One region of the Plantactinospora sp. WMMB782 genome, then DNA from elsewhere that is predicted to be linked to it. Evidence: riboswitches for the same ligand, from Rfam matches in the RefSeq annotation. Region 1 holds a riboswitch; the other holds the start of a gene.
The links. Region 1 has a riboswitch for thiamine pyrophosphate ahead of ACN28A_RS05010 (ECF transporter S component). Riboswitches for the same ligand answer to the same signal wherever they lie in the genome.
Positions count from the first base shown of each region.

Region 1 (11,038 bases):
CGAGGTACCCGAGCCCCGGGCGACGAGTTCGATGGTGCGGTCGATGACCCAGCGGTCGATCGGCAGGACCTCGTCCACCCGCTCCGCGTCGCCGAGCAGGGTCGAGGCGGAGTGCGCCCGCCCGGCGTCGTCGAGTACCCGGAGCAGGATCTCCTGCCGGGTGATCTGGTTGAGCCGCAGGTCGAGGATCGGCTGGGTGTAGAGGGTGAAACGGTTCTCCGCCACCGTCGCCCGGACCCGGTGCCGGCACAGCTCCCGGCGCTCCTCCTCGGCCGCCGGCTGGTCCAGCGCGACCCGGGCCACCCCGGTCGCCCTGGCCCGGCGCCAGGCCGTCTCGGCGTCCACGATCAGGTCGACGCCCCGGCTGCCGTCCCGCCCCTGGTAGCGGACCAGGCCGCCCCAGGCGTCGAGCAGCCGGGTCCGGCCCAGCACGAACGACTGGGAGCGGATACCGTCGATTATGGCCTCGGCGAGCGCGCCGGCCGAACTCAGCGTGGTGCGCTGCATGAGTACCCCGAACTCGTTCGGACCGGTCAGACCGCAGACGTCGGAGCGCCGGGCGACCCGGCGGACGACCTGGGCGACCGCCACCGCCAGCCGTTCCTGCTCGTCCGGGCCGCCGCCGGGCTCGCCGTCGGCATCGGCGTCCGGGCGGACGCCCGGTCGGTCATCGGGCCCGCCGCCTGCGGCCGGGCCGACCGGCTCCACCGCCACCACCAGGAGTACGCCCGGAGCACCCCGCTGGGCGGTGTCGATCTCGTCGGCGAACCGGGCCCGGTGGAAGAGCCCGGTGACCGGGTCCCGGCCGGCCAGCTCGGGCCGCACGGTCTCGCGGCGCCGGGCCAGCCGTGCCTGCTCCTGGCGGGCGAGTTCGACCTCGGTGACGTCCCGGGCGGTGGCGATGATGCCGTGCGGCCGGTTCTCCGGGTCGACCACGTACTCCAGGTGGCAGTGCACGTACCGGGTGACCCGGTCCGGGCGGACCACCCGGCAGGTCGTCTCCCGGACGGTCCGGTCCCGCCACACCGACTCGACCGCCCGGCGCACCCCGTCCAGGTCGTCGGGGTGGACCAGCCGGGTCAGCGTGCCGAGCGTGTGCCGCACGGTGCCCGGCGGATGGCCGAGGATCAGGGCCATCTCGTCCGACCAGGTCAGCTCCCCGCTGGACCGGATCCAGGTCACGGTGCCGTGCTTGGCCAGCTGGGCCGCCCGGGTGATCCGGGCCGCCTCGTCGGTGTCGGCGCTCAGCGGGTCGCGTACCTCGATGTCGCCGGTCAGGTCGCGGCCCTCGGAGACCGCCCGCTGGTACTCCTGCCGCACCCGGCGGGTGGCCCGGCGGGCGCGGGCCCGTTCCAGCTCGCTGAGGGTGCGGTCGGAAGCCAGCGCGAGGATGTCGTCCAGGTTCATCCCCGGTCCCTTCCGGCGGGCGTCTCGAAGCCCGCCTGCTGGGCGAGGTCCCGCAACCGGCGCCGGGCCTCCTGCCGGTACGCCCGCACCGTGTTGTAGGCGATGCCGAGGATGGCCGCGATCTCGTGGTCGGGCCAGCCGTCCAGGGTCAACACGAAGACCTCGGCCTGCCTCGGCGGCAACTGGCGCAGCCAGCCGCGCAGCAGCTCCCGGGCCTCCGCCGGGTCGGCCGGTTCGGCGAGCCGCTCCGGCGGCACCTCCTCCAGGCTGACCGTCAGCTCCGGCCGGCGACGCCGCTGCGCCACCAGCAGCTTGTACCGGGCGGTCTTGTACAGCCAGGCCAGTGGCTTCTCGTAGTGGCGGATCTGGTCCCACTTGTCCCGGGCGGTGATGAACGCCTCCTGTACGGCGTCCTCCACCAGCCCCCGGTCCGTGCAGCGGGCCAGCAGGAACCGCTCGACCAGCACGAAGTTGCGCTGGCAGAACTCCTCGAAGCTGGTCGCCGACTCGGCCTGGCCCCGGTCCCCCAACCGGGCGGCCGACTCGGCCCGCACCACCGCGTTGTCGCCGCTTCTCATGCCGCCCCGCCCTCGTCTGTTCGACGCAGCGGGCCGTGGGCCAGCGGGCCCACCCCTCCGATCAGGCTCACCAGCACTGCCGCCGGACCACCGGTCGACAGTCCCCCCAGAACCTCGCTCATCCTCGCCTCTCGCGGTCCGTAGTTGTCGTTCCGCGTATAACTCTCCGTCAAGGGTCCCGGTGTAGGGGGCGACCCGCCCAGGCGAAGATAGCGATGATCAATAGAGTGGCGACTGGCTGCGGCATTTCCACCGTTCGGCCACAGTAGACAGGCCGATCAGGCCAACAGGTCTACTGTCCAGTATGGATTGCGGAGAGTGATCGAAGGCGCGGGCTCAGTCCACTAGACGGCGTCGGGTCGGGCCGTCGCCGGCTCGGTGTCCTCGTCCTCGTCCGGCTCGCCCCAGTTGCGGCGCATGAACGGCAGTGCGGCCCAGAAGGTCAGAAACCAGAGCCCGGTCAGCCCGCTGAGCGCGAACGCCACCGGCCGGGGCAGCAGGAAGTCGGTGATCAGCAACACCGAGCTGACCATGGCGATCAGCATGAAGGCCAGGCCACCGGTCGCCATGGCGTGCGCGAACCGGACGAGTTCCGGCTTACGCCCCTGCCGGAAGAGCGCCCGGTGGAAGGCGACCGGCGAGATGATCAACGCGGTGGCCGCGGCCGCCGCCAGTAGCGCGACGATGTAGATGTCCTGCTGGAAGGTGGTGGTTTCCGGGAAGCCGCTGCTGAACGGCAGGGTGAGCAGGAAGGCGAACAGGATCTGCACCCCGGTCTGCGCGACCCGCAGTTCCTGCAACAGGTCGGCGAAATTGCGCTGCCAACGCTGCTTCTCCGTCTCCACGCTCACCTGTGCGCCTCCCCGCCTCGAAGTTGGCAGCAGTGATGCCCGGACGGAGCAGACGCGAAACGCACGCACGTTCCGCCGGCCGGACGTGCGGAGGCTACCGGCCGTTTCGTGCCGGACTGCCGGCCCTGCCGGTGCTTCTGTCGAACTCAGCCGCCCCGACGGATCCGGCCGGCGTACCGGGCCTCCAGGCTGTTGTTGTGGTCGTCGCTGTCCGGAATGTTGGCCGAGAGGTAGACCGGCGCGGTTTCGCCCGCCTCGACCAGCCGGCGGACCACCTCCACCACGACCTGCTGGGCGAGCAGCGCGGCGGTGATCGACGACACCGCGCCGACCGCACCGCCGCCGGGCAGCGGCAGGGCCGCATCGCCGTACGGGGCGCCGTTGTCCAGCACCACGTCGGCGAGGTCGCCCAGCTTGCGTCCGGACGGGTGCCGGGACGCCACCCGGGCCGAGTGCTGCCCGGAGGTGATCGCGATCAGCCCGTGCCCGTGCTCCTTGACCAGCGACGCGAACTCGACGATCGTGCCGTTCACCCCGGAGTTCGAGGCGATCACGAAGACGTCCCGGGGGTCGACCGGGGTCAGCTCGTAGAGCCGGTGGGCCACCGTCGGATCCCGCTCCAGGGTCGGCCCGAGGATGTCGACCGGTTCACCGCCGCGCAACACCAGGTCCCGCAGGGCGATCCGGTTCGTCGGGACCAGGCCGCCCGCCCGGCCGGCGATCTCCATCGCCAGCGCCTCCGAATGGCCGGTGCCGAACGCCTGCACCACTCCCCCGGCCCGCAGCGCGGCGGTGACCAGGTCGGCCGCCCGGCGTACGCCGTCCCGGGCATCGGCCGCCACCCGCCCGATCGTCTCGCTGACCACGTCGAGATAGCCCTCGGGGCTGAGTGTCACGGTCACGGATCCCTTCGAGAGGACGATCTGGGCCATCCACCCTATCCCGCGCCGTGCCGGGCACACCCCGTCCCGTGCCGTGGTGGGCGCGGCCACATCCACCGCCGCACCGGTGTCGGCGTAGCGGTATCCGGTGTACCGTCTGCGCAACAACAGCACATCCGACAGGGGAGCGCACAGCGCTGAGAGTGCGGGTGGACCCACCCGCAGACCCTCGAACCTGATCTGGGTAATGCCAGCGCAGGGAGTTCGGTCGAGTCTCCAGCCGCGCCGCAGTCCGGGCCGTCCCGGGCTGCGGCGTGCGTCCTGCCGGTTCGTCGAGCCACCGTCTCGACGAACGCGACGACTGGGAGGCCACGCAGTGCAGCAGTCCACCAACACCACCAGATGGCGCACCGTCGACATCGTCGTCGCCTCGGTCATCGCGGTCGCGTTCGGCGTCGTCTTCTGGGCCTGGAACGTGGTCTGGAGCGCCACCGAGGGCGCCTTCACCTTCTTCCCACCGGCCCAGGCGGTCATCTACGGCATCTGGCTGGTGCCCGGCGTACTCGGCGGCCTGGTGATCCGCAAGCCGGGCGCGGCGTTCTACTGCGAGTTCCTCGCCGCCCTCGTCTCGGTGCTGCTGGGCAGCCAGTGGGGCACCGTCGCGATCCTCCAGGGCGCCACCCAGGGCGTCGGCGCCGAGCTGGCGTTCGCGGCGCTCCGCTACCGCTCGTTCCGGTTGCCGGTGGCGGTCGGCTCCGGCCTGCTGGCCGGACTCGCCGCCGCGATCTTCGACCAGTTCCGCTACTACTCCGAGTACGACTTCGCCGCGTTCCGGCTGCCCGTCTTCGTGATCACCGTGCTCAGCGCGGCGGTGCTGGCCGGAGCCGGCGGCTGGGCGCTCACCCGGGCACTGGCCCGGACCGGTGTGCTGGACCGGTTCCCGGCCGGCCGCGAACGTACCCTCGTCTGACCGGCGCGGTCTCGTCGTGAGCGAGGTACGGCTGCGCGGCTTCGGCTGGCGGCACGCCGGCCGCCGGGCCTGGGCGGTCCGCGACCTCGACCTGCGGATCGGGCACGGCGAGCGGGTACTCCTGCTCGGAGCCTCCGGCGCCGGCAAGAGCACCCTGCTGGCGGCGCTGGCCGGGCTGCTCGCCGAGGACTCCGGCGAGCAGGCCGGCACCGTCGAGATCGACGGGCTCGACCCGCGCAAGGCCCGGGAACGGGTCGGCATCGTCTTCCAGGACCCGCAGACCCAGCTGGTGATGGCCCGGGCCGGCGACGACGTGGCGTTCGGCCTGGAGAACCGGGGCGTACCGGCGGCGGAGATCTGGCCCCGGGTCACCGAGGCGCTGGACCGGGTCGGCTTCCCGTACGGGCCCGACCGGTCCACCGCCGCGCTCTCCGGCGGGGAGCAGCAACGGCTCGCCCTGGCCGGAGTGCTCGCCCTCCGGCCCGGCCTGCTGCTGCTCGACGAGCCGACCGCGAACCTGGACCCGGCCGGCGCCACGCTGGTCCGCGACGCCGTCCGGGCGGCGGTCGACGACGACACCACGCTGATCCTGGTCGAGCACCGGGTGGCGGAGTCACTGCCGCTCGTCGACCGGGTGGTGGTGCTCGAACCGGGCGGCGGGATACAGGCCGACGGCCCCGCGGAGCAGGTCTTCGCCGCGCACGGCGAAGCACTGGCCGCCGCCGGGGTCTGGGTGCCGGGGCCGCCGCCGGCACCGCGCCGGGCGACCGCCGGCACCGGAGACCTGCTGCTCACCGCCGACCGGCTCGGCCTGCCACCCCGGCTGGTCGACACCGACCTGCGGGTACGCGCCGGCGAGGCGCTCGCGGTGCTCGGCCGCAACGGCGCCGGCAAGTCCACCCTGGCCCTGCTGCTCGGCGGGCTGCTCCGGCCCGGCGGCGGCCGGCTGTCGGCCACCCCGGAACTGGCCGGCCGGCACGCCGGCAGCGCACCGCACCGGTGGCGGGCGCCGGTGCTGGCCGCCCGGATCGGCTCGGTCTTCCAGGACCCGGAGCACCAGTTCGTCAGCGGCACCGTCTTCACCGAGCTGGCGCTCGGGCCGCGCCGGACCGGCCGGCCGGAGGCGGAGGTCCGGTCGGTGGTGGACGAGCTGCTGGTCCGGCTCCGGCTGGACCGGCTGGCCGAGGCCAACCCGTACACGCTCTCCGGCGGTCAGGCGCGGCGGCTGAGCGTGGCGACCGCGCTGGCCACCGCGCCCCGGTTGCTGGTGCTGGACGAGCCGACCTTCGGCCAGGACCGGCGTACCTGGCTCGAACTCGTCGACCTGCTCGCCGGGCTGCGCGACGGCGGGCACGGCGTCGTCGCGGTCACCCACGACGCCGATTTCGTCGCCGCGCTTGCCGACCGGACCGTCCGGCTCGATCCGCCGGCCGCCACCGCCGCCCCGGGGCGGGCCGGATGATCCCGTACCAGCCGATCGCCGCCCCCGGCGCACCGCTGGCCCGGCGCAACCCGGTGGCCAAGGTCGCCGCCGCGCTCGTCTTCTCCGTCGCGCTGATCGCCACTGTCGACCCGGTGACCCCGGCGGTGGCCATCGGGTTCCAGCTCGCCGTCGTGCCACTCTTCGGCGTCCGGTACGCGGCACTGGCCCGGCGGGCCTGGCCGCTGCTGCTCAGCGCGCTCGGCATCTTCGGCACCCTGCTGCTCTTCGCCGCCGAGCGGACCGGCACCCTGCTCTGGCAGGCCGGTCCGGTCGAGATCACCACCGGGGTACTCGGCACCGCGCTGGGCATGGCGCTGCGGGTGGTCGCGGTGGCGCTCCCCGGCGTACTCGTCTTCGCCACCACCGACCCGACCGACCTCGCCGACGCGCTGGTCCAGAACGTCAAGGCGCCGCCCCGGTTCGCCATCGGGGCACTCGCCGCGTTCCGGCTGGTGCCGTTGCTGGCCGTGGAGTGGCAGATGGTGAGCCTGGCCCGGCGGGCCCGGGGCATCGAGGCCGGCCGGAACCCGCTGGCCAGGCTGCGGCTGTTCGGCTCGACCGCGTTCACCCTGCTGGTCGGGGCGATCCGCCGGGGCACCCGGCTGGCCGCCGCGATGGACGCCCGGGGCTTCGACTCCGGCGTACCGCGTACCGCCGCCCGCCGGCAGCGGTTCGGCCCGGCGGACGCCGCAGTGATCGCCGGGGCGGTAGTGCTGGCCGGTGCGGCGCTCGGGCTCAGCGTGGCACTCGGCACCTTCCGGCCGCTGCTGCGCTGACCCTGCGCACTCCGGCCCGACGCTCAGTCCGGCGTACTGATCCGGACGCCCCGGAAGACGACCTCGTACGGCCCACCGGAGCCGTTGTCCGGCCCGATCGAGAAGATCCCGAGCACCACCCGCCCGTCGACCGGCTGGACGTCCCGCGCCTCGCCGACGCGTTGCCCGTCGCGGTAGAACCGCAGCTCCTCGCCGTGCGCCACGATGCCGACCCGGACCGGGGTACCCGCGGTCAACCTCTGTGCCGGGTCGAACCGGAAGCTGCCGGCCGGGGTCATCGCGCTCGTACTGTCCACACCGTGTGCCACCAGGTGGTAGCCGTCCCGGCAGATCCGCAGCGCGTGCCCGCCGGTGCGGTCGGTGAACCGGAACCAGACCGCGGCGCAACTGTCCGGCTCGACGAGGGTCACCTCGACCTCCACCTGCACGTCCGGCCAGGTGTCCTGCGGCCCCGGGCACCGGTACGGCCCCACACCGCGCTTCGTCACCACCAGCCCGTCGTCGAACCCGCAGCTCACCTCGTGCCTGTCGTCCGTCCTCGGCTGCCATCCCCGGCGGCTGGTGAGCGGGTCGCTCACCACCACGGGGCCGGACCAGGGCGGCCCGTCCGGGGCTCCGGTGGCGGTCGGGGTACCCGGCGCCGGCCCGCTGGTCTCCGTGGCCGGGCCGGCACCGGTAGCCGAGCCGGGCGGTGTGCCGGGCGATGTCGTCGGCGAGCTGGCCGAGGATGCCTGGTAGGGCAGGAACCCGCTGGCGTAGCCCACCCCGACGGAGGTGCCGAACAGCACGACGAGCCCCACCGCGAGGACGGCGACCCAACCCCGCCGCCTCGCCGGACCACGCCCCGGCGGTCGGGCCGGCGGTTCCCCGGCATCCATCGGGACAGCCGATCCCGCCAGGGCACCCGCTCCCGCCAGGCCAACCGGTCCCGCCGGGGTGGCAGCCGTCGTTCCGGCCATCGACACCGCCGGGCCGGCCTGCCGGGCGGCGGCCCGCACCTCGGGACCGCCCTGCCGGGTGGTCGCCTCGCCCAGGTCCCCGGCCGGATCCGGACGCGAACCGGCGGCCAGCGCCGTCTCGGCCAGCGGCCGCTGATCGGTCACCGCCTGCGCCTGCTCCACCGCGACCCGCAGCTCGGGTTGACCGGCGAGCGCCGACTCGACCGCGCCCAGCCGGCCGAGCCGGCCCGGCCCACCGTCCAGCAGCCGGTCCAGCAGCTCCCGCGCCGACGGGCGTTGCGCCGGGTCCTTGGCCAGCGCCTGCTCGACCAGGTCCCGCAGCGGACCGGTCAGGCCGTCGAGGTCGGGCTGCTGGGTCAGGATCCGCACCGCGGTCGCGGCCGGGGTCTCGGCGGCGAACGGCGTACGTCCGGTGCCGGCGTAGGCGACCACGGCGCCCCAGGCGAAGACGTCCGCCGCCGGGGTGAGTACGCCGGTGGTCGCCGGCTCGAAGCGCTCCGGCGCCATGTACGCGACGGTGCCGATCACCTGGTCCGTGCGGGTTCCGGCACCGGTGCCGGCGACGGCGCGGGCGATGCCGAAGTCGATCACCTTCGGGCTGCCGGGTGGCAGCAGCACGTTGCTCGGCTTGAGGTCGCGGTGGATCACCCCGGCGCCGTGGATCGCGGTCAGCGCGGTCGCCATCCCGACCGCCAGGCCGTGCAGGTTGCCCGGGGTCAGTGGCCCGCGTTCGGTGACCACCGTGGCCAGGCTGGGTCCGTCGACGTACTCGGCGACCAGGTAGGGCGGGTCGTGGTCCGGGTCGGCGTCGAGCACCTCGGCGGTGCAGAACGGCGGCACCTGCCGGGCCCGTTTCACCTCACCCCGGAACCGCCGCCGGAACTCCGCGTCGTGCGCCAGGTCGTAGCGGATCATCTTGACCGCGACCAGCCGCCCGGTGCCGGCGGCGCGGGCCAGGTAGACGGTGCCCATGCCGCCCTCGCCGAGCCGGCCCAGCAGCTCCCACCCGCCGAGCCGCGACGGATCGGTCGACCGGAGTGGCCGTGTGCCGGCGATCTCACCCGTCATCCCGACCTGCCCCCACTGCCGCCCAGTACCGCCACCCCGTGCCCGGAGGTCGGGTAAGTATCACACCCGGCCGCCCCGACGGGCGATCCGAGGGCGTCCACGGTGGGCGGACCGAGCTGGGCGTACCCCGAGCCCCTGTGTGAGCTGGTGGGGGACGCGGCAGCCGCCCTGTCTGGCGCAGGCGATCCAGCGGGCAGCCGTACCCGATCGGCGGCGCACACGGGGCGGCCGACGGGCCCGCGCGGGGCGCACTGTCCATCCACGACCCCGCGCGGGCATCCGTGACCGGTCAGCCGAACCGGACCAGCCGACCGCCGGCCCGGTGCGGTGGCCGGTGCGGCCGGGTGGCCGGCTCAGCTACGCCGGAAGGCGTACTGGCGGCCGGCTCCGGTGTTCCGGCCACGCCCGACACCGGCGGCGCCGGCACCGTTGCGGAGCACCGGGCCGGACTTCGGCGCCGCCGGCCGTCCGGCGGCCCGGGGGCCGTCGTCCGGCAGCACCACCGGGGTGGCGAGTTCGATCGACTCCTCCGCCGGCCGGTCGAGCCGGGCCGGCGAGCCGGTCGCGGCGGCGCGGGCGGTCTTGCCGGACTTTCGTTTGGCAGGCATACGGCGTTCTCTCCTCCTGGTCGGAGCGCCCTGCTCGGGCAGCGCGCGGGACGGGATCGGTGCGGCGTCCGTCCGCGGAGACGTGCCACCCACGGGTGGCAGCTTGCCGAAGAGGCGAAACGGTACGGACGCCCGGAGCGCTCGCACCCGCGCCGCGCACACGGGCGGGCGGGTGGGCTCGGATGAGGGGCATCAGTACCGCATTCCTGCACGATAGCCCGGCCCACCGCCGGGCGCACCTGTTTATTCGTGCCGACCCGGTCCGGCCGAGCGGTCCGGCTGTCCGGGCCGGGAGGCGGAAGTGCTCAGCCGGATGCCGGGCCGGGTGCCACCGGGTTGGGCAGCGCGCCGCCGAACCGGCGGTCCCGCTGTGCGTACAGCTCGCAGGCGTACCAGAGGTGGCGGCGGTCGAAGTCCGGCCAGAGGGTGTCCAGGTAGACCAGTTCGGCGTACGCGCTCTGCCAGAGCAGGAAGTTGGAGATGCGCTGCTCGCCGGAGGGGCGCAGGAACATGTCGACCGGCGGCACCTCGGGATGGTAGAGGTACCGCGAGATCATCTTCTCGTTGACCTTTGCCGGGTCGACCCGGCCGGCGGCGACGTCCCGGGCGATCGCGGCGGCGGCGTCGGCGATCTCGGCCTGCCCGCCGTAGTTGACGCAGAACTGGAGGGTCAGCGTCGAGTTGCCCCGGGACATCTCCTCGGCGGTCTGCAGCTCCGAGATCACGCTCTTCCAGAGCCGGCCGGTCCGCCCCGACCAGACCACCCGGACCCCCAGCTCCACCAACTGGTCCCGGCGGCGGCGGATGACCTCCCGGTTGAAGCCCATCAGGAAGCGCACCTCGTCCGGCGAGCGCCGCCAGTTCTCGGTGGAGAAGGCGTACGCCGACAGGTAGGGGACGCCCAGTTCGATCGCACCCTCGATGGTGTCGAAGAGCGAGTACTCGCCCTGCTCGTGTCCCTTGGTCCGGGGCAGGCCGCGCTGCTTGGCCCAGCGCCCGTTGCCGTCCATCACCACCGCCACGTGCCTGGGCAGCGCCTCGGCGGGCAGGGCCGGCGGCCGGGCCCCGGACGGGTGCGGAGTGGGTGGCACCGGCTCCCGACGGGTCCGGTTGGTCATCGAACGGATCACTGTGCTTCCTTCGCTACGTCCGCCGGACCGGGCGGCGGGACGTGCCGCACCCGCTCCGTACGCTCAGCTGTCGATCCCCTGTCGACCAGCGGCAACGAGCGTAACCCGCGCTCCAGATGCCATTGCAGGTGCGCCGCCACCAGCCCGCTGCACTCCCGGCGGTACGACTGCTCGGCGGCGTCGGCCGTCGACCAGTCCCCGGCGGCGAGCGCGGCCATCAGGTCGAGGGTGGCCGGCGCCGGATGGGCGGCGCCGGGCGGCCGGCAGTCCGGGCAGACACAACCCCCGGCGGGTACCGAGAAGGCGCCGTGCCGGCCCGGCGTACCG
Region 1 is NZ_JBMHMC010000007.1:685,816-696,853, forward strand. Features, by position in the region: gene ACN28A_RS04985 (EAL domain-containing protein) at 1-1,407, opposite strand, end outside; gene ACN28A_RS04990 (RNA polymerase sigma factor) at 1,404-1,985, opposite strand; gene ACN28A_RS04995 (hypothetical protein) at 1,982-2,107, opposite strand; gene ACN28A_RS05000 (DUF6328 family protein) at 2,330-2,836, opposite strand; gene ACN28A_RS05005 (sugar isomerase domain-containing protein) at 2,983-3,732, opposite strand; TPP riboswitch at 3,889-3,997, shown strand; gene ACN28A_RS05010 (ECF transporter S component) at 4,094-4,687, shown strand; gene ACN28A_RS05015 (ABC transporter ATP-binding protein) at 4,704-6,149, shown strand; gene ACN28A_RS05020 (energy-coupling factor transporter transmembrane component T family protein) at 6,146-6,946, shown strand; gene ACN28A_RS05025 (serine/threonine protein kinase) at 6,970-8,973, opposite strand; gene ACN28A_RS05030 (hypothetical protein) at 9,327-9,581, opposite strand; gene ACN28A_RS05035 (isoprenyl transferase) at 9,887-10,699, opposite strand; gene recO (DNA repair protein RecO) at 10,708-11,038, opposite strand, start outside.

Region 2 (11,038 bases), 820 kb from region 1:
CGGGTACCGGTGGGGCGGCCTGGGCGGCCCGGGCCTGCACGACGACGCGTACCTCGGCCGGGGTCGGCTTGGGTGCGCTGACGGTGACCTGCCAGGATCCGGGCGTGAGGATCGGTCCGGTGCTGTAGAAGCCCTTGCCCTCGCCGGCCGGGCTGAGCTGGACCGGGCCGACGCTCCGGCCACCCTCGCCGGTGGCGGTCAGCACCAGTCGTACGCCGGTCTCCACCGGATGCCCGTCCTGGTAGCTGGCCTGCACGGTCACTCCGGTGGACCCGTCGCCGGCGACCAACAGCTTGATCTTGTCGCCGTGCGCGGCGGCCGGGGCCGCCGGCACCAGCCCGGCGGCGAGGAAGAGGGCACCGAACAGCAGCGGTACGAGCGCCCGGACCCCGGAAATCCGCCGGAGGGCTCGCACGGGTCGACGTCGCATTCGGGTACTCCTTCCCGGCGGACACGCCCGCCGGAGTTGTCCCGGCGGACACGCCCGCCGGGGTTGTCCCGGCGGACACGCCCGCCGGGGTTGTCGCGGCAGGCTCGCCTGCCGGACTCTTGCCGACGAGCGAGCCTGCCAATCTTGTCCGGCAGCGAGCCTGCCGGACGGGTGCGGGGGCGGTCGCCTGTCGGTGACCGCCCCCGCGCTTACCTGACGTGCCGGAGGTTCCGGCTCAGAGCCGGCTGCCCCGCTTCACCCGGGTCGGGTCCTCGACCAGCCGGCCGGTGCCCTGCACCGACTTGCCGTCGTTGGCCCTGACCCCGGCGGCGCTGGGGTCGCCACCGAGCCGCACGATCATCGCGTCGGCGTCCCGGATCATCACGTCCCGGATCTCCGCCTCGGCGACCAGCCCGGTGTCCGCGGCGAGCGCCTTGAACTGGCCGAGCTGCTTGATCGCCTTGTTGTCGTTGCCGTTCGCCTCGGCCTGGCGGACCGTGTCGAGCTTGTTCGACAACTGCTTGTGCCCCTTGGCCGAGAGCCGACCCGTCGCCTTGAACCGGTCCAGCAACTGTTGCATGTCCCGGAACGAGGTGGTGACGAAGAACCGTACGGTCGAGGTCGTCGTGTTGCCGGCCTTGTCCGTCGCGGTCACGGTCAGCTCGTGCAGGCCGAGCGTCAGCTCGTACATCGCCTGCAGGGTGTTCGGCTGGTAGGGGCGGCCGTCGAGGGTGCCGACCGTCGCCTTGATCCCGGAGGTCGGGTCGACGGCCGACCAGTTCACCCGGACGTCCTGGCTGTCCCCGTAGAGCTGGCCGTCGGCCAGCCCGGAGACCAGTACGGTCGGCTTGTCGCCGTCGATCTTCAGGATCGCCGACTTGAGCGTCTCGACGTTGCCGGCGGCGTCGGTGGCCCGGTAGAGCAGCTCGTGCTGCCCGTTTCCGGTCACGTTCACCGGCTCGGTGTACGCCGTCCAGGGGCCGCCGTCCAGCGACCACTCCAGCTTGGCCACTCCGGACCCGGCGTCGGTCGACGACAGCGTCACCGGGATGGTGCCGCTGTGCCAGCCGTCGTCGGTCGGCGGGGCGAACTCGGCGGTGCTGACCGGCGCGGTGGCGTCGATCTTCACCTCGACCGACTTCGTCTCCTCGACGTTGCCGGCCTCGTCCACCGACCGGAACCGGACGGTGTGCGTGCCGTCCCCAGCGACCGGAACCGGCTCCGAGTAGGCCGTCCAGGTCGTCGCGGTGTCGAGCTGGTACTCGGTGCGGGCCACCCCGCTGCCGCCGGCGTTGTCGGTGGCGGCCAGGGTCACCGTCACCGGGCCGGTGTACCAGCCGCCGGTCGGGGTCCCCGACACGGTGGCGGTGGTCACCGGGGCCACCTCGTCGGCCGCCTCCGTGCTGAGCCGGAAGTAGTCGAACGAGACGGTCTTCGACGCGGTCTGCGCCCCACCGAGGCTGAACAGCCCGATCCGCGGCGTGGCGCCGACGGCGGCGTTGGTGAGCGACTCGAACTCCGTCCAGGTCGTCCCGTCCGCCGAGTACGACGCCGTGTAGGTGTCACCCGACTTTGCCAGTCGCAGCTGCCACACCGAGTCGGTGAGGTCGGTGACCTGCGGCTGCGGGTCCTGCACGGTGGCGTCGATCTCGCTGCGGAACTCGATCCGCCGGCTGACCGGCTGACCCACCTGGTTGTCGGCGATGAAGTCGAGCTTCAGGTAGTTGTCGTCGTCGCCGTAGACGAGCAGACCGGCCTGCTGGTACTGCTCGTCCAGCTTGCTGCCGTCGACCTTCGTCTCGATCGTCCAGTCACCCTCGGGAGCGGTCTGGAGTACGAAGTTCGTCGGCCCGGTGTTGTTGCCGGTGTAGATGTCGCCGTTCGGCACGTCGACGTGCAGCGCGCCGTCGGCGACCCGGTACGCCGCCGGGTCCTCCCGGACGATCCCGTCCCACCGGCACTTGTCGAGGGTGGTCCCGGTGAACTCGTCGTTCGGGGTCACCTCGCCGGCCGGCTCGTCCGGGCTGACCTGGAACCAGTCGAAGCTGGCGTCCACCACGGGTGCGGTGGTGCCGCCGTTCAGCGCGAACAGCCCCACCTTCGGGTCGGTGATGCCGGCCAGCGCCGCCGACCGGCCGACCGGGGTGAAGGTCTGCCCGTCGGCCGAGAAGGCCGCGGTCAGATTCACCCCGTCGCTGGTCAGCCGCAGGTAGACCGAATCACCGGCCGGTGCGGGCGCCGAGTCGCCGCTCTCGTTGCGCGGGGTTCCGGCGGTCTCCCTGATGAACTCGACCACCCGGCTGCCGTTGTACAGCAGGTCCAGTTTGGCGTAGTTGTCGTCGTCGCCGTACACGATCAGGCCGGCCTGCTGGTAGTTCTCCGCCACCGTCAGGCTGAGCTTGGTGGTGGCCTGCCAGCTGCCGTCCGGCGCCGGTTGCAGGACGACGTTCGTGGCGTCGTTGCGGGTGCCGTACAGGTCGCCGGAGGCGGTGGGCAGCACGAGGGAGCCGTCCCGCACACCGTAGAGCTGGTTCTCCCGGAGCACCGTCGACCAGCGGGCCTTGTCCAGCTCGCTGCCGTCGAAGTCGTCCGAGCGGGCCCCGAAGCACGAGTTGTTCGGTGCCTCCACCCGCACCGGCACCGTGGCGTACGCGGCGGCGCCGCGCGAGTCCGTCACGGTAAGGGTCGCGGTGAAGTTGCCCGGGGCGGTGTACGTGTGCGTGGCGTCCAGGGTGTCCGCCGTGCCCCCGTCCCCGAAGTCCCAGGCGTACGTGAGCGGCTCGTCGCCCTCGGCGTCGCTGGCGGTGCCGTCGAAGCTCACCGCGACCGGCGCGGTGCCGGTGCTCGGGGTGGCGGTGGCGGTCACCGTCGGCGGCGCGTTGTCGGTGACGCCACGACCGACGAACTCGACCCAGTTGACGTTGACGATCGCACCCGTGCCGGTGGCCCCGACCGGGTTCCTGGCCACGAAGTACAGCGGCCCGCTCGTCGTGCTGGGGGTCGCCAGCTCGGCGGTGGCGTTCGTGAAGGCCTGCCAGCCGCCGGTGTCCGGCACCGTGGCGGTGGCCAGCACCGGGCCGTCGGCCGCGCCGGACCGTACCTCGATCCGGGCGCCGCCGCCGGCCGAGGAGGCCCGGAACCGGAACCCGGTGATGTTGGTCAGGTTCGTCGGGTCGAAGGTCCAGTAGTCGCCGTCCTCGACGAACGCGATGTTCTGGAAGCCGCCCTCGACGTCGGAGGTGGTCTCGGTCTGCACGCCCGGGTCACCGCCGCCGACGCCGTCCGGCGCCCGGCCGGTCGCCGAGAAGTACTCGGCCTGCTTCCGCTTCGGCTGCAACTGCTCGATCGCCCGGCCGGTCAGCGCGTTCGACCCGCCGGCTCCGCCGCCGTCGGTGTAGCTGGCCTCGAAGACCGCGAAGACGTCGGCGTCGGCGCCGTGCCCGGAGGCGAGCGAGGTCTGCACCGTGCCGGTGCAGCCGGTCTGGTCGTCGAGCGGGTGGGCGTGCTCGTCGTGGCCCAGGTAGTACTGCAGGACCACCCGGTCGCAGTCGATCTCCCCGTCCTCCGGGTCGGTCACCTTGACCGTGTACTTCACCTGGTCGCCCCAGTCGAAGAAGCCGCCGTCCGGCGGGAACTCGATGGTCACCGTCGGGGCGGTGTTGCCGACCGTCACCGGTACGTTCGCCACCGCCGTCCGGCCGGTGTCGCCGGTGACGGTGAGCTGGGCGGTGTAGTTGCCGGCCGCCGCGTAGGTGTGCGTCGGGTTCGGCTCGGTCGAGGTGCCGCCGTCGCCGAACGCCCAGGCGTAGGTGATCGGGCCACCGTCCGGGTCCCGGGAGCCCTCGCTGGAGAACGCCACGGTCAGCGGGGCCGGGCCGGAGGTCGGCTCGGCGCTGGCGACCGCGATCGGTGCCCGGTCGCCGGCGATGTAGTCGATCCGGTAGACCCCGGAGTTGTCGTTGTTGCCGCCGAAGCCGCTGCCCCACTCGATGAGGTAGAGCGCGCCGTCCGGGCCGAACTCGAAGTCCATCGGCCGGAGGAAGGTCATCCCGGTGAGCATCTGGTTGATGTCGACCAGGGACTTTCCGTCCGCGGCGACCTGGAAGGCGTACATCTTGTTCTGGTTCCACTCACCGAACATCGCCTTGCCGTCGTAGTACGCCGGCCACTTGCGGTCGGAGGTGTTCGCCGGGTCGTACCGGTAGACCGGGCCGCCCATCGGGGCACCGCCGCCGCCGATCTCCGGGAAGAGCGGGTTGCCGCTGTAGTCGTAGTCGACGGTGGCCGGGATCGCCGGCGGCAGGTTGGTCAGGCCGGTGTTGTTCGGCGAGTCGTTCACCGGGGCGGCACAGTCGAACTTCGCCCCGCTCGGCCCGGACGGGAACTGGTAGTCGTTGTAGGCGTAGTTCGCCCCGTGGCAGTACGGCCAGCCGTAGTTGCCGGCCTCGGCGACGATGTTCCACTCCACCGTCCCCTCCGGACCGCGGTTCGGGTTCGCCGCTCCGGCGTCCGGGCCGTAGTCGGCCACGTAGAGGGTGTCGGTCTCGGGGTCGATGCCGATCCGGAACGGGTTCCGGAAGCCCATCCCGTAGATCTCCGGCCGGGTCTTCTCGGTGCCCGGCGCGAAGAGGTTGCCCTCCGGGATGGTGTACGTCCCGTCGTCCTCGGGGTGGATCCGGATCACCTTGCCGCGCAGGTCGTTCGTGTTGCCGGCGCTGCGCTGCGCGTCGTAGTCCTGCCGGCCCGGCCGCTCGTCGATCGGGGTGAAGGAGTTTGACTCGAACGGGTTGGTGTTGTCGCCGGTGGCCAGATAGAGGTTGCCGGCGCTGTCGAAGGTCATGCTGCCGCCCGCGTGGCAGCAGGTGTTCCGCTGCGTCGTCACCTCCAGCACGATCTTCTCGCTGGCCAGGTCGATGGTGTCACCGGCGACCGTGAACCGGGAGAGGTAGTTGCGCGGGCCGCCGCCGTTCGGGGCGTAGTAGAGGTACACCCACTTGTTGCTGGCGAAGTCCGGGTCGAGCCGGAGGCCGATCAGCCCGTCCTCGTTGCCGGTGAAGACGTCGAGGTCGGCGGCGGTGACCGTGGTGCCGGTGTCCGGCTTGACGATCTGGACCCGGCCGTCCCGCTCGATGTAGAAGACCCGGCCGTCGGGGGCGACGTCCAGCTCCATCGGGTTGTTCGTGTTGCTGTCCAGCGTGATCTTTTCGAAGCTGCTGGTGAGCGAGGCGGAGCAGTCGGCCTCGACGGCACCGGCCGCGGTCTGGATGCCGCCGAGCAGGTGGTCCAGGAACTCCGGCTCGGCGTACGACTGCTGGGTGTGGCCGCCGGCCGTGTACCAGGCCCGGCCGCCGTCGTAGTCCTGGCACCAGGCGAACGGGTGGTCCGCGCCCATCGCCCCGGCACCCGGGGTGTAGCTGCGCTCGTCGAGCGAGGCGAGTACGTGCACGTCGCCGCGCGGGTTCTCGCGGAAGTTGTACCACTCGTCGTAGCGGGACCACTGCGCCGGCAGGTCGTTCGTGGACTCGTGCGCGGGGTCCTCGACCTTGATGGTGGCCTGCTGGTTGGCCGGGTGCGAGGCGAAGTACGCCCCGACCAGGTCGCCGTACCAGGGCCAGTCGTACTCGGTGTCGGAGGCGGCGTGGATGCCGACGTACCCGCCGCCGGCCTGGACGTACCGCTCGAACGCGCCCTGCTGTTCCGCGTTGAGTACGTCGCCGGTGGTGGAGAGCCAGATCACCGCCTGGTACCTGTCGAGGTTGGCGTCGGTGAACGCGGCGGAGTCCTCCGTGGCGTCGACGGTGAAGCCGTTGTCGGCACCGAGCTGCTGGATCGCGGCGATGCCGGCCGGGATGGAGTCGTGCCGGAAGCCGGCCGTCTTGGAGAAGACAAGCACGCTGAACGGCTCGGCGGCGATCGCGGGTGCGTTCCGCGCCGGAGCCTGCGGAAGCGCCGCCGGGGCGGCTGAGGCCGGGGTCGGGGCCAGCGCCGTGGTGCCGAGCAGTACGGCCGCGGTGGCGCCGACCAGGCGACGGAAGAGTCTCGGGCCGTGCGGGCCGGAAGCGAGTCTGCGGTGGGGGTGCGGGGGGTGCGAGGTGCCGCCGGGGCGGCCGGGAGTGGACACGGAGGATCTCCTTGGTCCGGGAAGGACAGAGGGATCCCGCGCGGACGCCGAAGCCGCCACGGGGGTGGTGGTACGCCCGGCGCTCGCCGAAGCACCGGCCGTCGAGGTCTTGCCTGTGGTCAGGGCCTGCCTTGTGGTCGAGGGCTTGCCTGTGGTCGGGGGTTTTGCCTTGTGGTCGAATTTTGCCTTGTGATTGAACAAATTAGGGCCGGGTGCTGGCCGGTCGGAATACGACGGTGAGGTTAATTCGGGTAACGGTTGTGTAACGGGGCGGAATCATCCGGATAGGACAGACAAATCCCTCCGCTGCCGCTCAGCCGCTGCGGAACGGCGGCACGTGCTTCGATGTCGGCCCTGTGCGCTAGGTCACGGCTCTTTACGGATCCGTGACCGCCGACGTACGCTCGCCGACAAGTAACCCACGGGAGCCCGGTGGACCGGGCTGAGAGGGGGGCTGCGAGCCCCCGACCGTCGAACCTGATCCGGGTAATGCCGGCGCAGGGAGGAGTGTTGCCGTGCTATCCATCGGACGACTTCACCTCATCACCGACACCCGGCCGGGGCGGGACCCGCTCGCCGTGGTCGACGCGGCCCTGGCGGTCGCCGGCCCCGAGCTGGTCGTGCAGGTCCGGGTGGAGGACGACGCCGACGACCGGACCGGGTACGAACTGGCCGCCGAGGTCACCGGCCGGTGCGCCGCGGTCGGGGCGACCTGCCTGGTGAACGACCGGCTGCACCTGGCCCTGGCGGTCGGGGCGGCGGGCGGGCACGTCGGCGCCCGGGACCTGCCGGTCGACGTCGCCCGCCGGGTGCTCGGCCCGGACGCCGTGCTCGGCGCGACCGCCCGGGACCCGGAGACCGGCGCGGCGGCGGTCGCGGCCGGTGCCAGTTACCTCGGCGTCGGCCCCTGCCACGCCACCTCCACCAAGGACGGCCTGCCCGCCCCGATCGGCCCGGACGGCATCCGCCGGGTCGCCTCGGCGGTCCCGGTACCGGTGATCGCGATCGGCGGGATCACCGCCGAGCGGGTACCCGCGCTGCTGGCCGCCGGGGCGTACGGGGTGGCCGTGGTCGGTGCCGTCGCCAACGCCGCCGACCCGTCCAGAGCCGTCGCCGAACTGCTGACCGCACTCGCCACCGTTGCGCCCCCACCCCTGCCGGACCGGGGACCGTCGCCGGGGTGGGACCCCCGGCGGGGATCCCCGACCTCCGCCCGGGGTGCGGGGGCGGCGGGATGGTAGGCACCGGCCGGGCGGACGTCGCCGTGGTGGGCGGCGGGCCGATCGGGCTCGCCGTCGCCTGGCGCTGCGCCGCCCGGGGCATGCGGGTCGAGGTGTACGACGACGACCCCGGCTCGGGCGCCTCCGACGTGGCGGCCGGCATGCTCGCCCCGGTCGCCGAGACGTACTTCGGCGAACGGGTGCTGACCGGACTGCTCGTCGCCTCGGCGGACCGCTGGCCGGGATTCGCCGCCGAACTCGGCGAGTACACCGGGATGGACCTCGGCTATCGGACCGAGGGGACGCTCACCGTCGCGCTCACCTCGGATGACCTGGCCGAGGCGGAGCGGCTCTGGACGTACCAGCGGGATCTCGGACTGCCGGTCACCCCGCTGCGCCCGGCGGAGCTGCGCAAGCGCGAACCGTTGCTCGCCACCCGGCTGCGCGGCGGCGCGTTCGCCCCCGGTGACCACCAGGTCGACCCGCGCCGGCTGGTCGCCGCGCTGCGGGTCGCCGCCGAGCGCGCCGGGGTGAACCTGGTGCCCCGGCCGGTCCGGCAGCTCGCCGAGCTGGACGCGGCGGCCACGGTCGTCGCGGCCGGCTGCGGCACGGCGGCGCTGACCGGCCTGCCGGTCCGGCCGGTGAAGGGGCAGATCCTGCGGCTGCGCGCCCCCGGCGGCGCGACACCCGGCTTCCGGCACGTGATCCGGGGCCACGCCGACGGCCGGGGCGTCTACCTGGTGCCCCGGACCGACGGCGAGGTGGTGGTCGGGGCCACCGTCGAGGAGCGCGCCGACCTGGCGGTCACCGCCGGGGCGGTGTTCGAGCTGCTCCGGGCGGCCACCGAGGTGATCCCGGAACTGACCGAGTACGAGCTGGTGGAGGCGCGCTCCGGGCTGCGCCCCGGTACGCCGGACAACGCGCCGCTGCTCGGCCCGCTGCCGGACCGGCCCGACGTGCTGGTGGCGGCCGGGCACTTCCGGCACGGCATCGTGCTCACCCCGCTCACCGCCGACCTGGTGGCCGACCTGCTGACCACCGGGGTACCGGACCCGGCGCTCGCGCCGCTGTCACCGGCCCGGTTCGCCGAGGTTCCGCCGCCCGCGGCGCGAGCGGGTGGGGTGGGCCCGGAGGTTCCGCTGCCGGCGGTGCGAGCGGGTGGGGTGGGCCCGGAGGTTCCGTCGCCGGCAGCGCGAGCGGGAGGGCCGGGCGCGGCGGTGCCGCCGACCCGGGTGGACGAGGAAGACGGGACGAGCAGGGGTGGGAGGACGCGGTGGAGCTGACCGTTAACGGCGTCGCGCAGCGGCTGCCCGGCGAACTGACCGTGGCGGACCTGGTGCGGCGGATCACCGGCGCGCACCGGGGAGTGGCGGTGGCGGTGAACGGCGAGGTGGTGCCCCGGGGTGGCTGGCCGGCCCGGCACCTGCGCGACGGCGACCGGGTCGAGGTGCTGACCGCGGCACAGGGCGGGTGACCGGCATGACCCACGGACTCACCGAACGCGGACCCGCCGTCGATTCCGGTGCCGATTCCGAACCCGACACCGGTGTGCGGCGCGACGCCGGGTTCGTGCTCGCGGGGGAGCGGTTCGGCTCCCGGCTGATCCTCGGCACCGGCGGCGCGACCAGCCCGTACGTGCTGGAGCAGACGATCCGGGCCAGCGGCAGTGAACTGGTCACCGTGTCGCTGCGCCGGATCGACAGCAGCGCCACCATGGGCGGCGGAATCCTGGAGGTGCTCTCCCGGTGCGGCGTACGGCTGCTGCCGAACACCGCCGGGTGCCGCACCGCCGCCGAGGCGGTCACCGTGGCGCAACTCGCCCGGGAGGCGTTCGAGACGTCGTGGGTCAAGCTGGAGGTGATCGGGGACGACCGCACCCTGTTGCCGGACGCGGTCGAGCTGGTCACCGCCGCCGAGCGGCTGGTCGACGACGGTTTCACGGTGCTGCCGTACGTCACCGACGACCCCGTGCTGGCCCGCCGGATGGTGGACCTCGGCTGCCCGGCGGTGATGCCGGCGGGTGCCCCGATCGGTTCCGGGCTGGGCATCACCAACCCGCACAACCTGCGGCTGCTGCGGCAGAACGTGGACGTACCGGTGATCCTGGACGCCGGTGTCGGCACCGCCTCGGACGCGGCCCTGGCGATGGAGCTCGGCTGCGACGCGGTGATGCTGGCCAGCGCGGTGACCCGGGCGGCCGACCCGGTGCGGATGGCCACCGCCATGCGGTACGCGATCGAGGCGGGCCGGCTGGCCGCCGGTGCCGGGCGGATTCCCCGGCGCTTCCACGCACTCGCCTCCACCCCGGACGAGGGGCGGCCCGAGCTGTGACCGGGCCACGCGGGATCGTGCTGGTCACCGACAGGTGGCAGGCGAACCGGCCGCTCGACGAGGTGGTCGGGGCGGCGGTCGACGGCGGGATCCGGTGGGTGTTGCTGCGCGAGCGGGACCTGCCCCGACCGGAGCGGCTCGACCTGGCCCGGCGGTTGCGGGCGCTGCTCGCCCCGGTGCACGGCACCCTGCTGGTCGCCGGGCCGGACCCGCTGGACGGCACCGCGGTGCACCTGCCGGCCGCCGGTCCCTACCCGCCGCCCGCCCTGCCGCTGGTCGGCCGCTCCTGTCACGACCTGGCCGAGCTGGGCCGGATCTCCACCGAGGACTACGTGACGATCTCGCCGGTCCTTCCGAGCCCGTCCAAGCCGGGATACGGCCCGCCGCTCGGGACCGCCGGTCTGGCCGGGCTGGTCGCCGACAGCCCGGTCCCGGTGCTCGCGCTCGGCGGCCTGGCCACCCCCGACCAGGTCGCCGCCTGCCTGGCGGCGGGCGCGGTCGGGGTGGCGGTGATGGGTGCGCTGATGCGCGCGGACGATCCGGCCGGCCTGTCCCGGGAACTGTGCGCGGTCGCCTCCGTCGAGCCTGGCATTCCGACGGCTGCGCCGGGCGATCCGGCGGTTGCGCTGGGCGTTCCGGCGGTTGCGCTGGGCGTTCCGGCGGTTGCGCTGGGCGTTCCGGCGGTTGCACCCGGCGTTCCGGCGGCCACCTCCGTCGGGGTCGGTGCTTCGGCGGTGCGCACCGCCGGAACGGGGTGGTTTCGGTGACGCCGCCGGTGGTGTTGACGGTCGCCGGGTCCGACTCCGGGGCTGGTGCGGGCATCCAGGCCGACCTGAAGGTCTTCGCCGCGCTCGGCGTGTACGGCACGTCGGTGATCACGGCGGTCACCGCGCAGAACACCGGCGAGGTACGGGCGGTCTTCCCGGTGACCGCCGA
Region 2 is NZ_JBMHMC010000007.1:1,508,421-1,519,458, reverse strand. Features, by position in the region: gene ACN28A_RS08725 (hypothetical protein) at 1-430, opposite strand, end outside; gene ACN28A_RS08720 (ThuA domain-containing protein) at 666-6,455, opposite strand; TPP riboswitch at 6,963-7,072, shown strand; partial or broken gene thiE (thiamine phosphate synthase) at 7,067-7,690, shown strand; partial or broken gene thiO (glycine oxidase ThiO) at 7,786-8,848, shown strand; gene thiS (sulfur carrier protein ThiS) at 9,045-9,245, shown strand; gene ACN28A_RS08700 (thiazole synthase) at 9,251-10,102, shown strand; gene ACN28A_RS08695 (thiamine phosphate synthase) at 10,099-10,869, shown strand; partial or broken gene thiD (bifunctional hydroxymethylpyrimidine kinase/phosphomethylpyrimidine kinase) at 10,866-11,038, shown strand, end outside.
Region 2: another riboswitch for thiamine pyrophosphate. It lies ahead of thiE (thiamine phosphate synthase); the one in region 1 lies ahead of ACN28A_RS05010 (ECF transporter S component).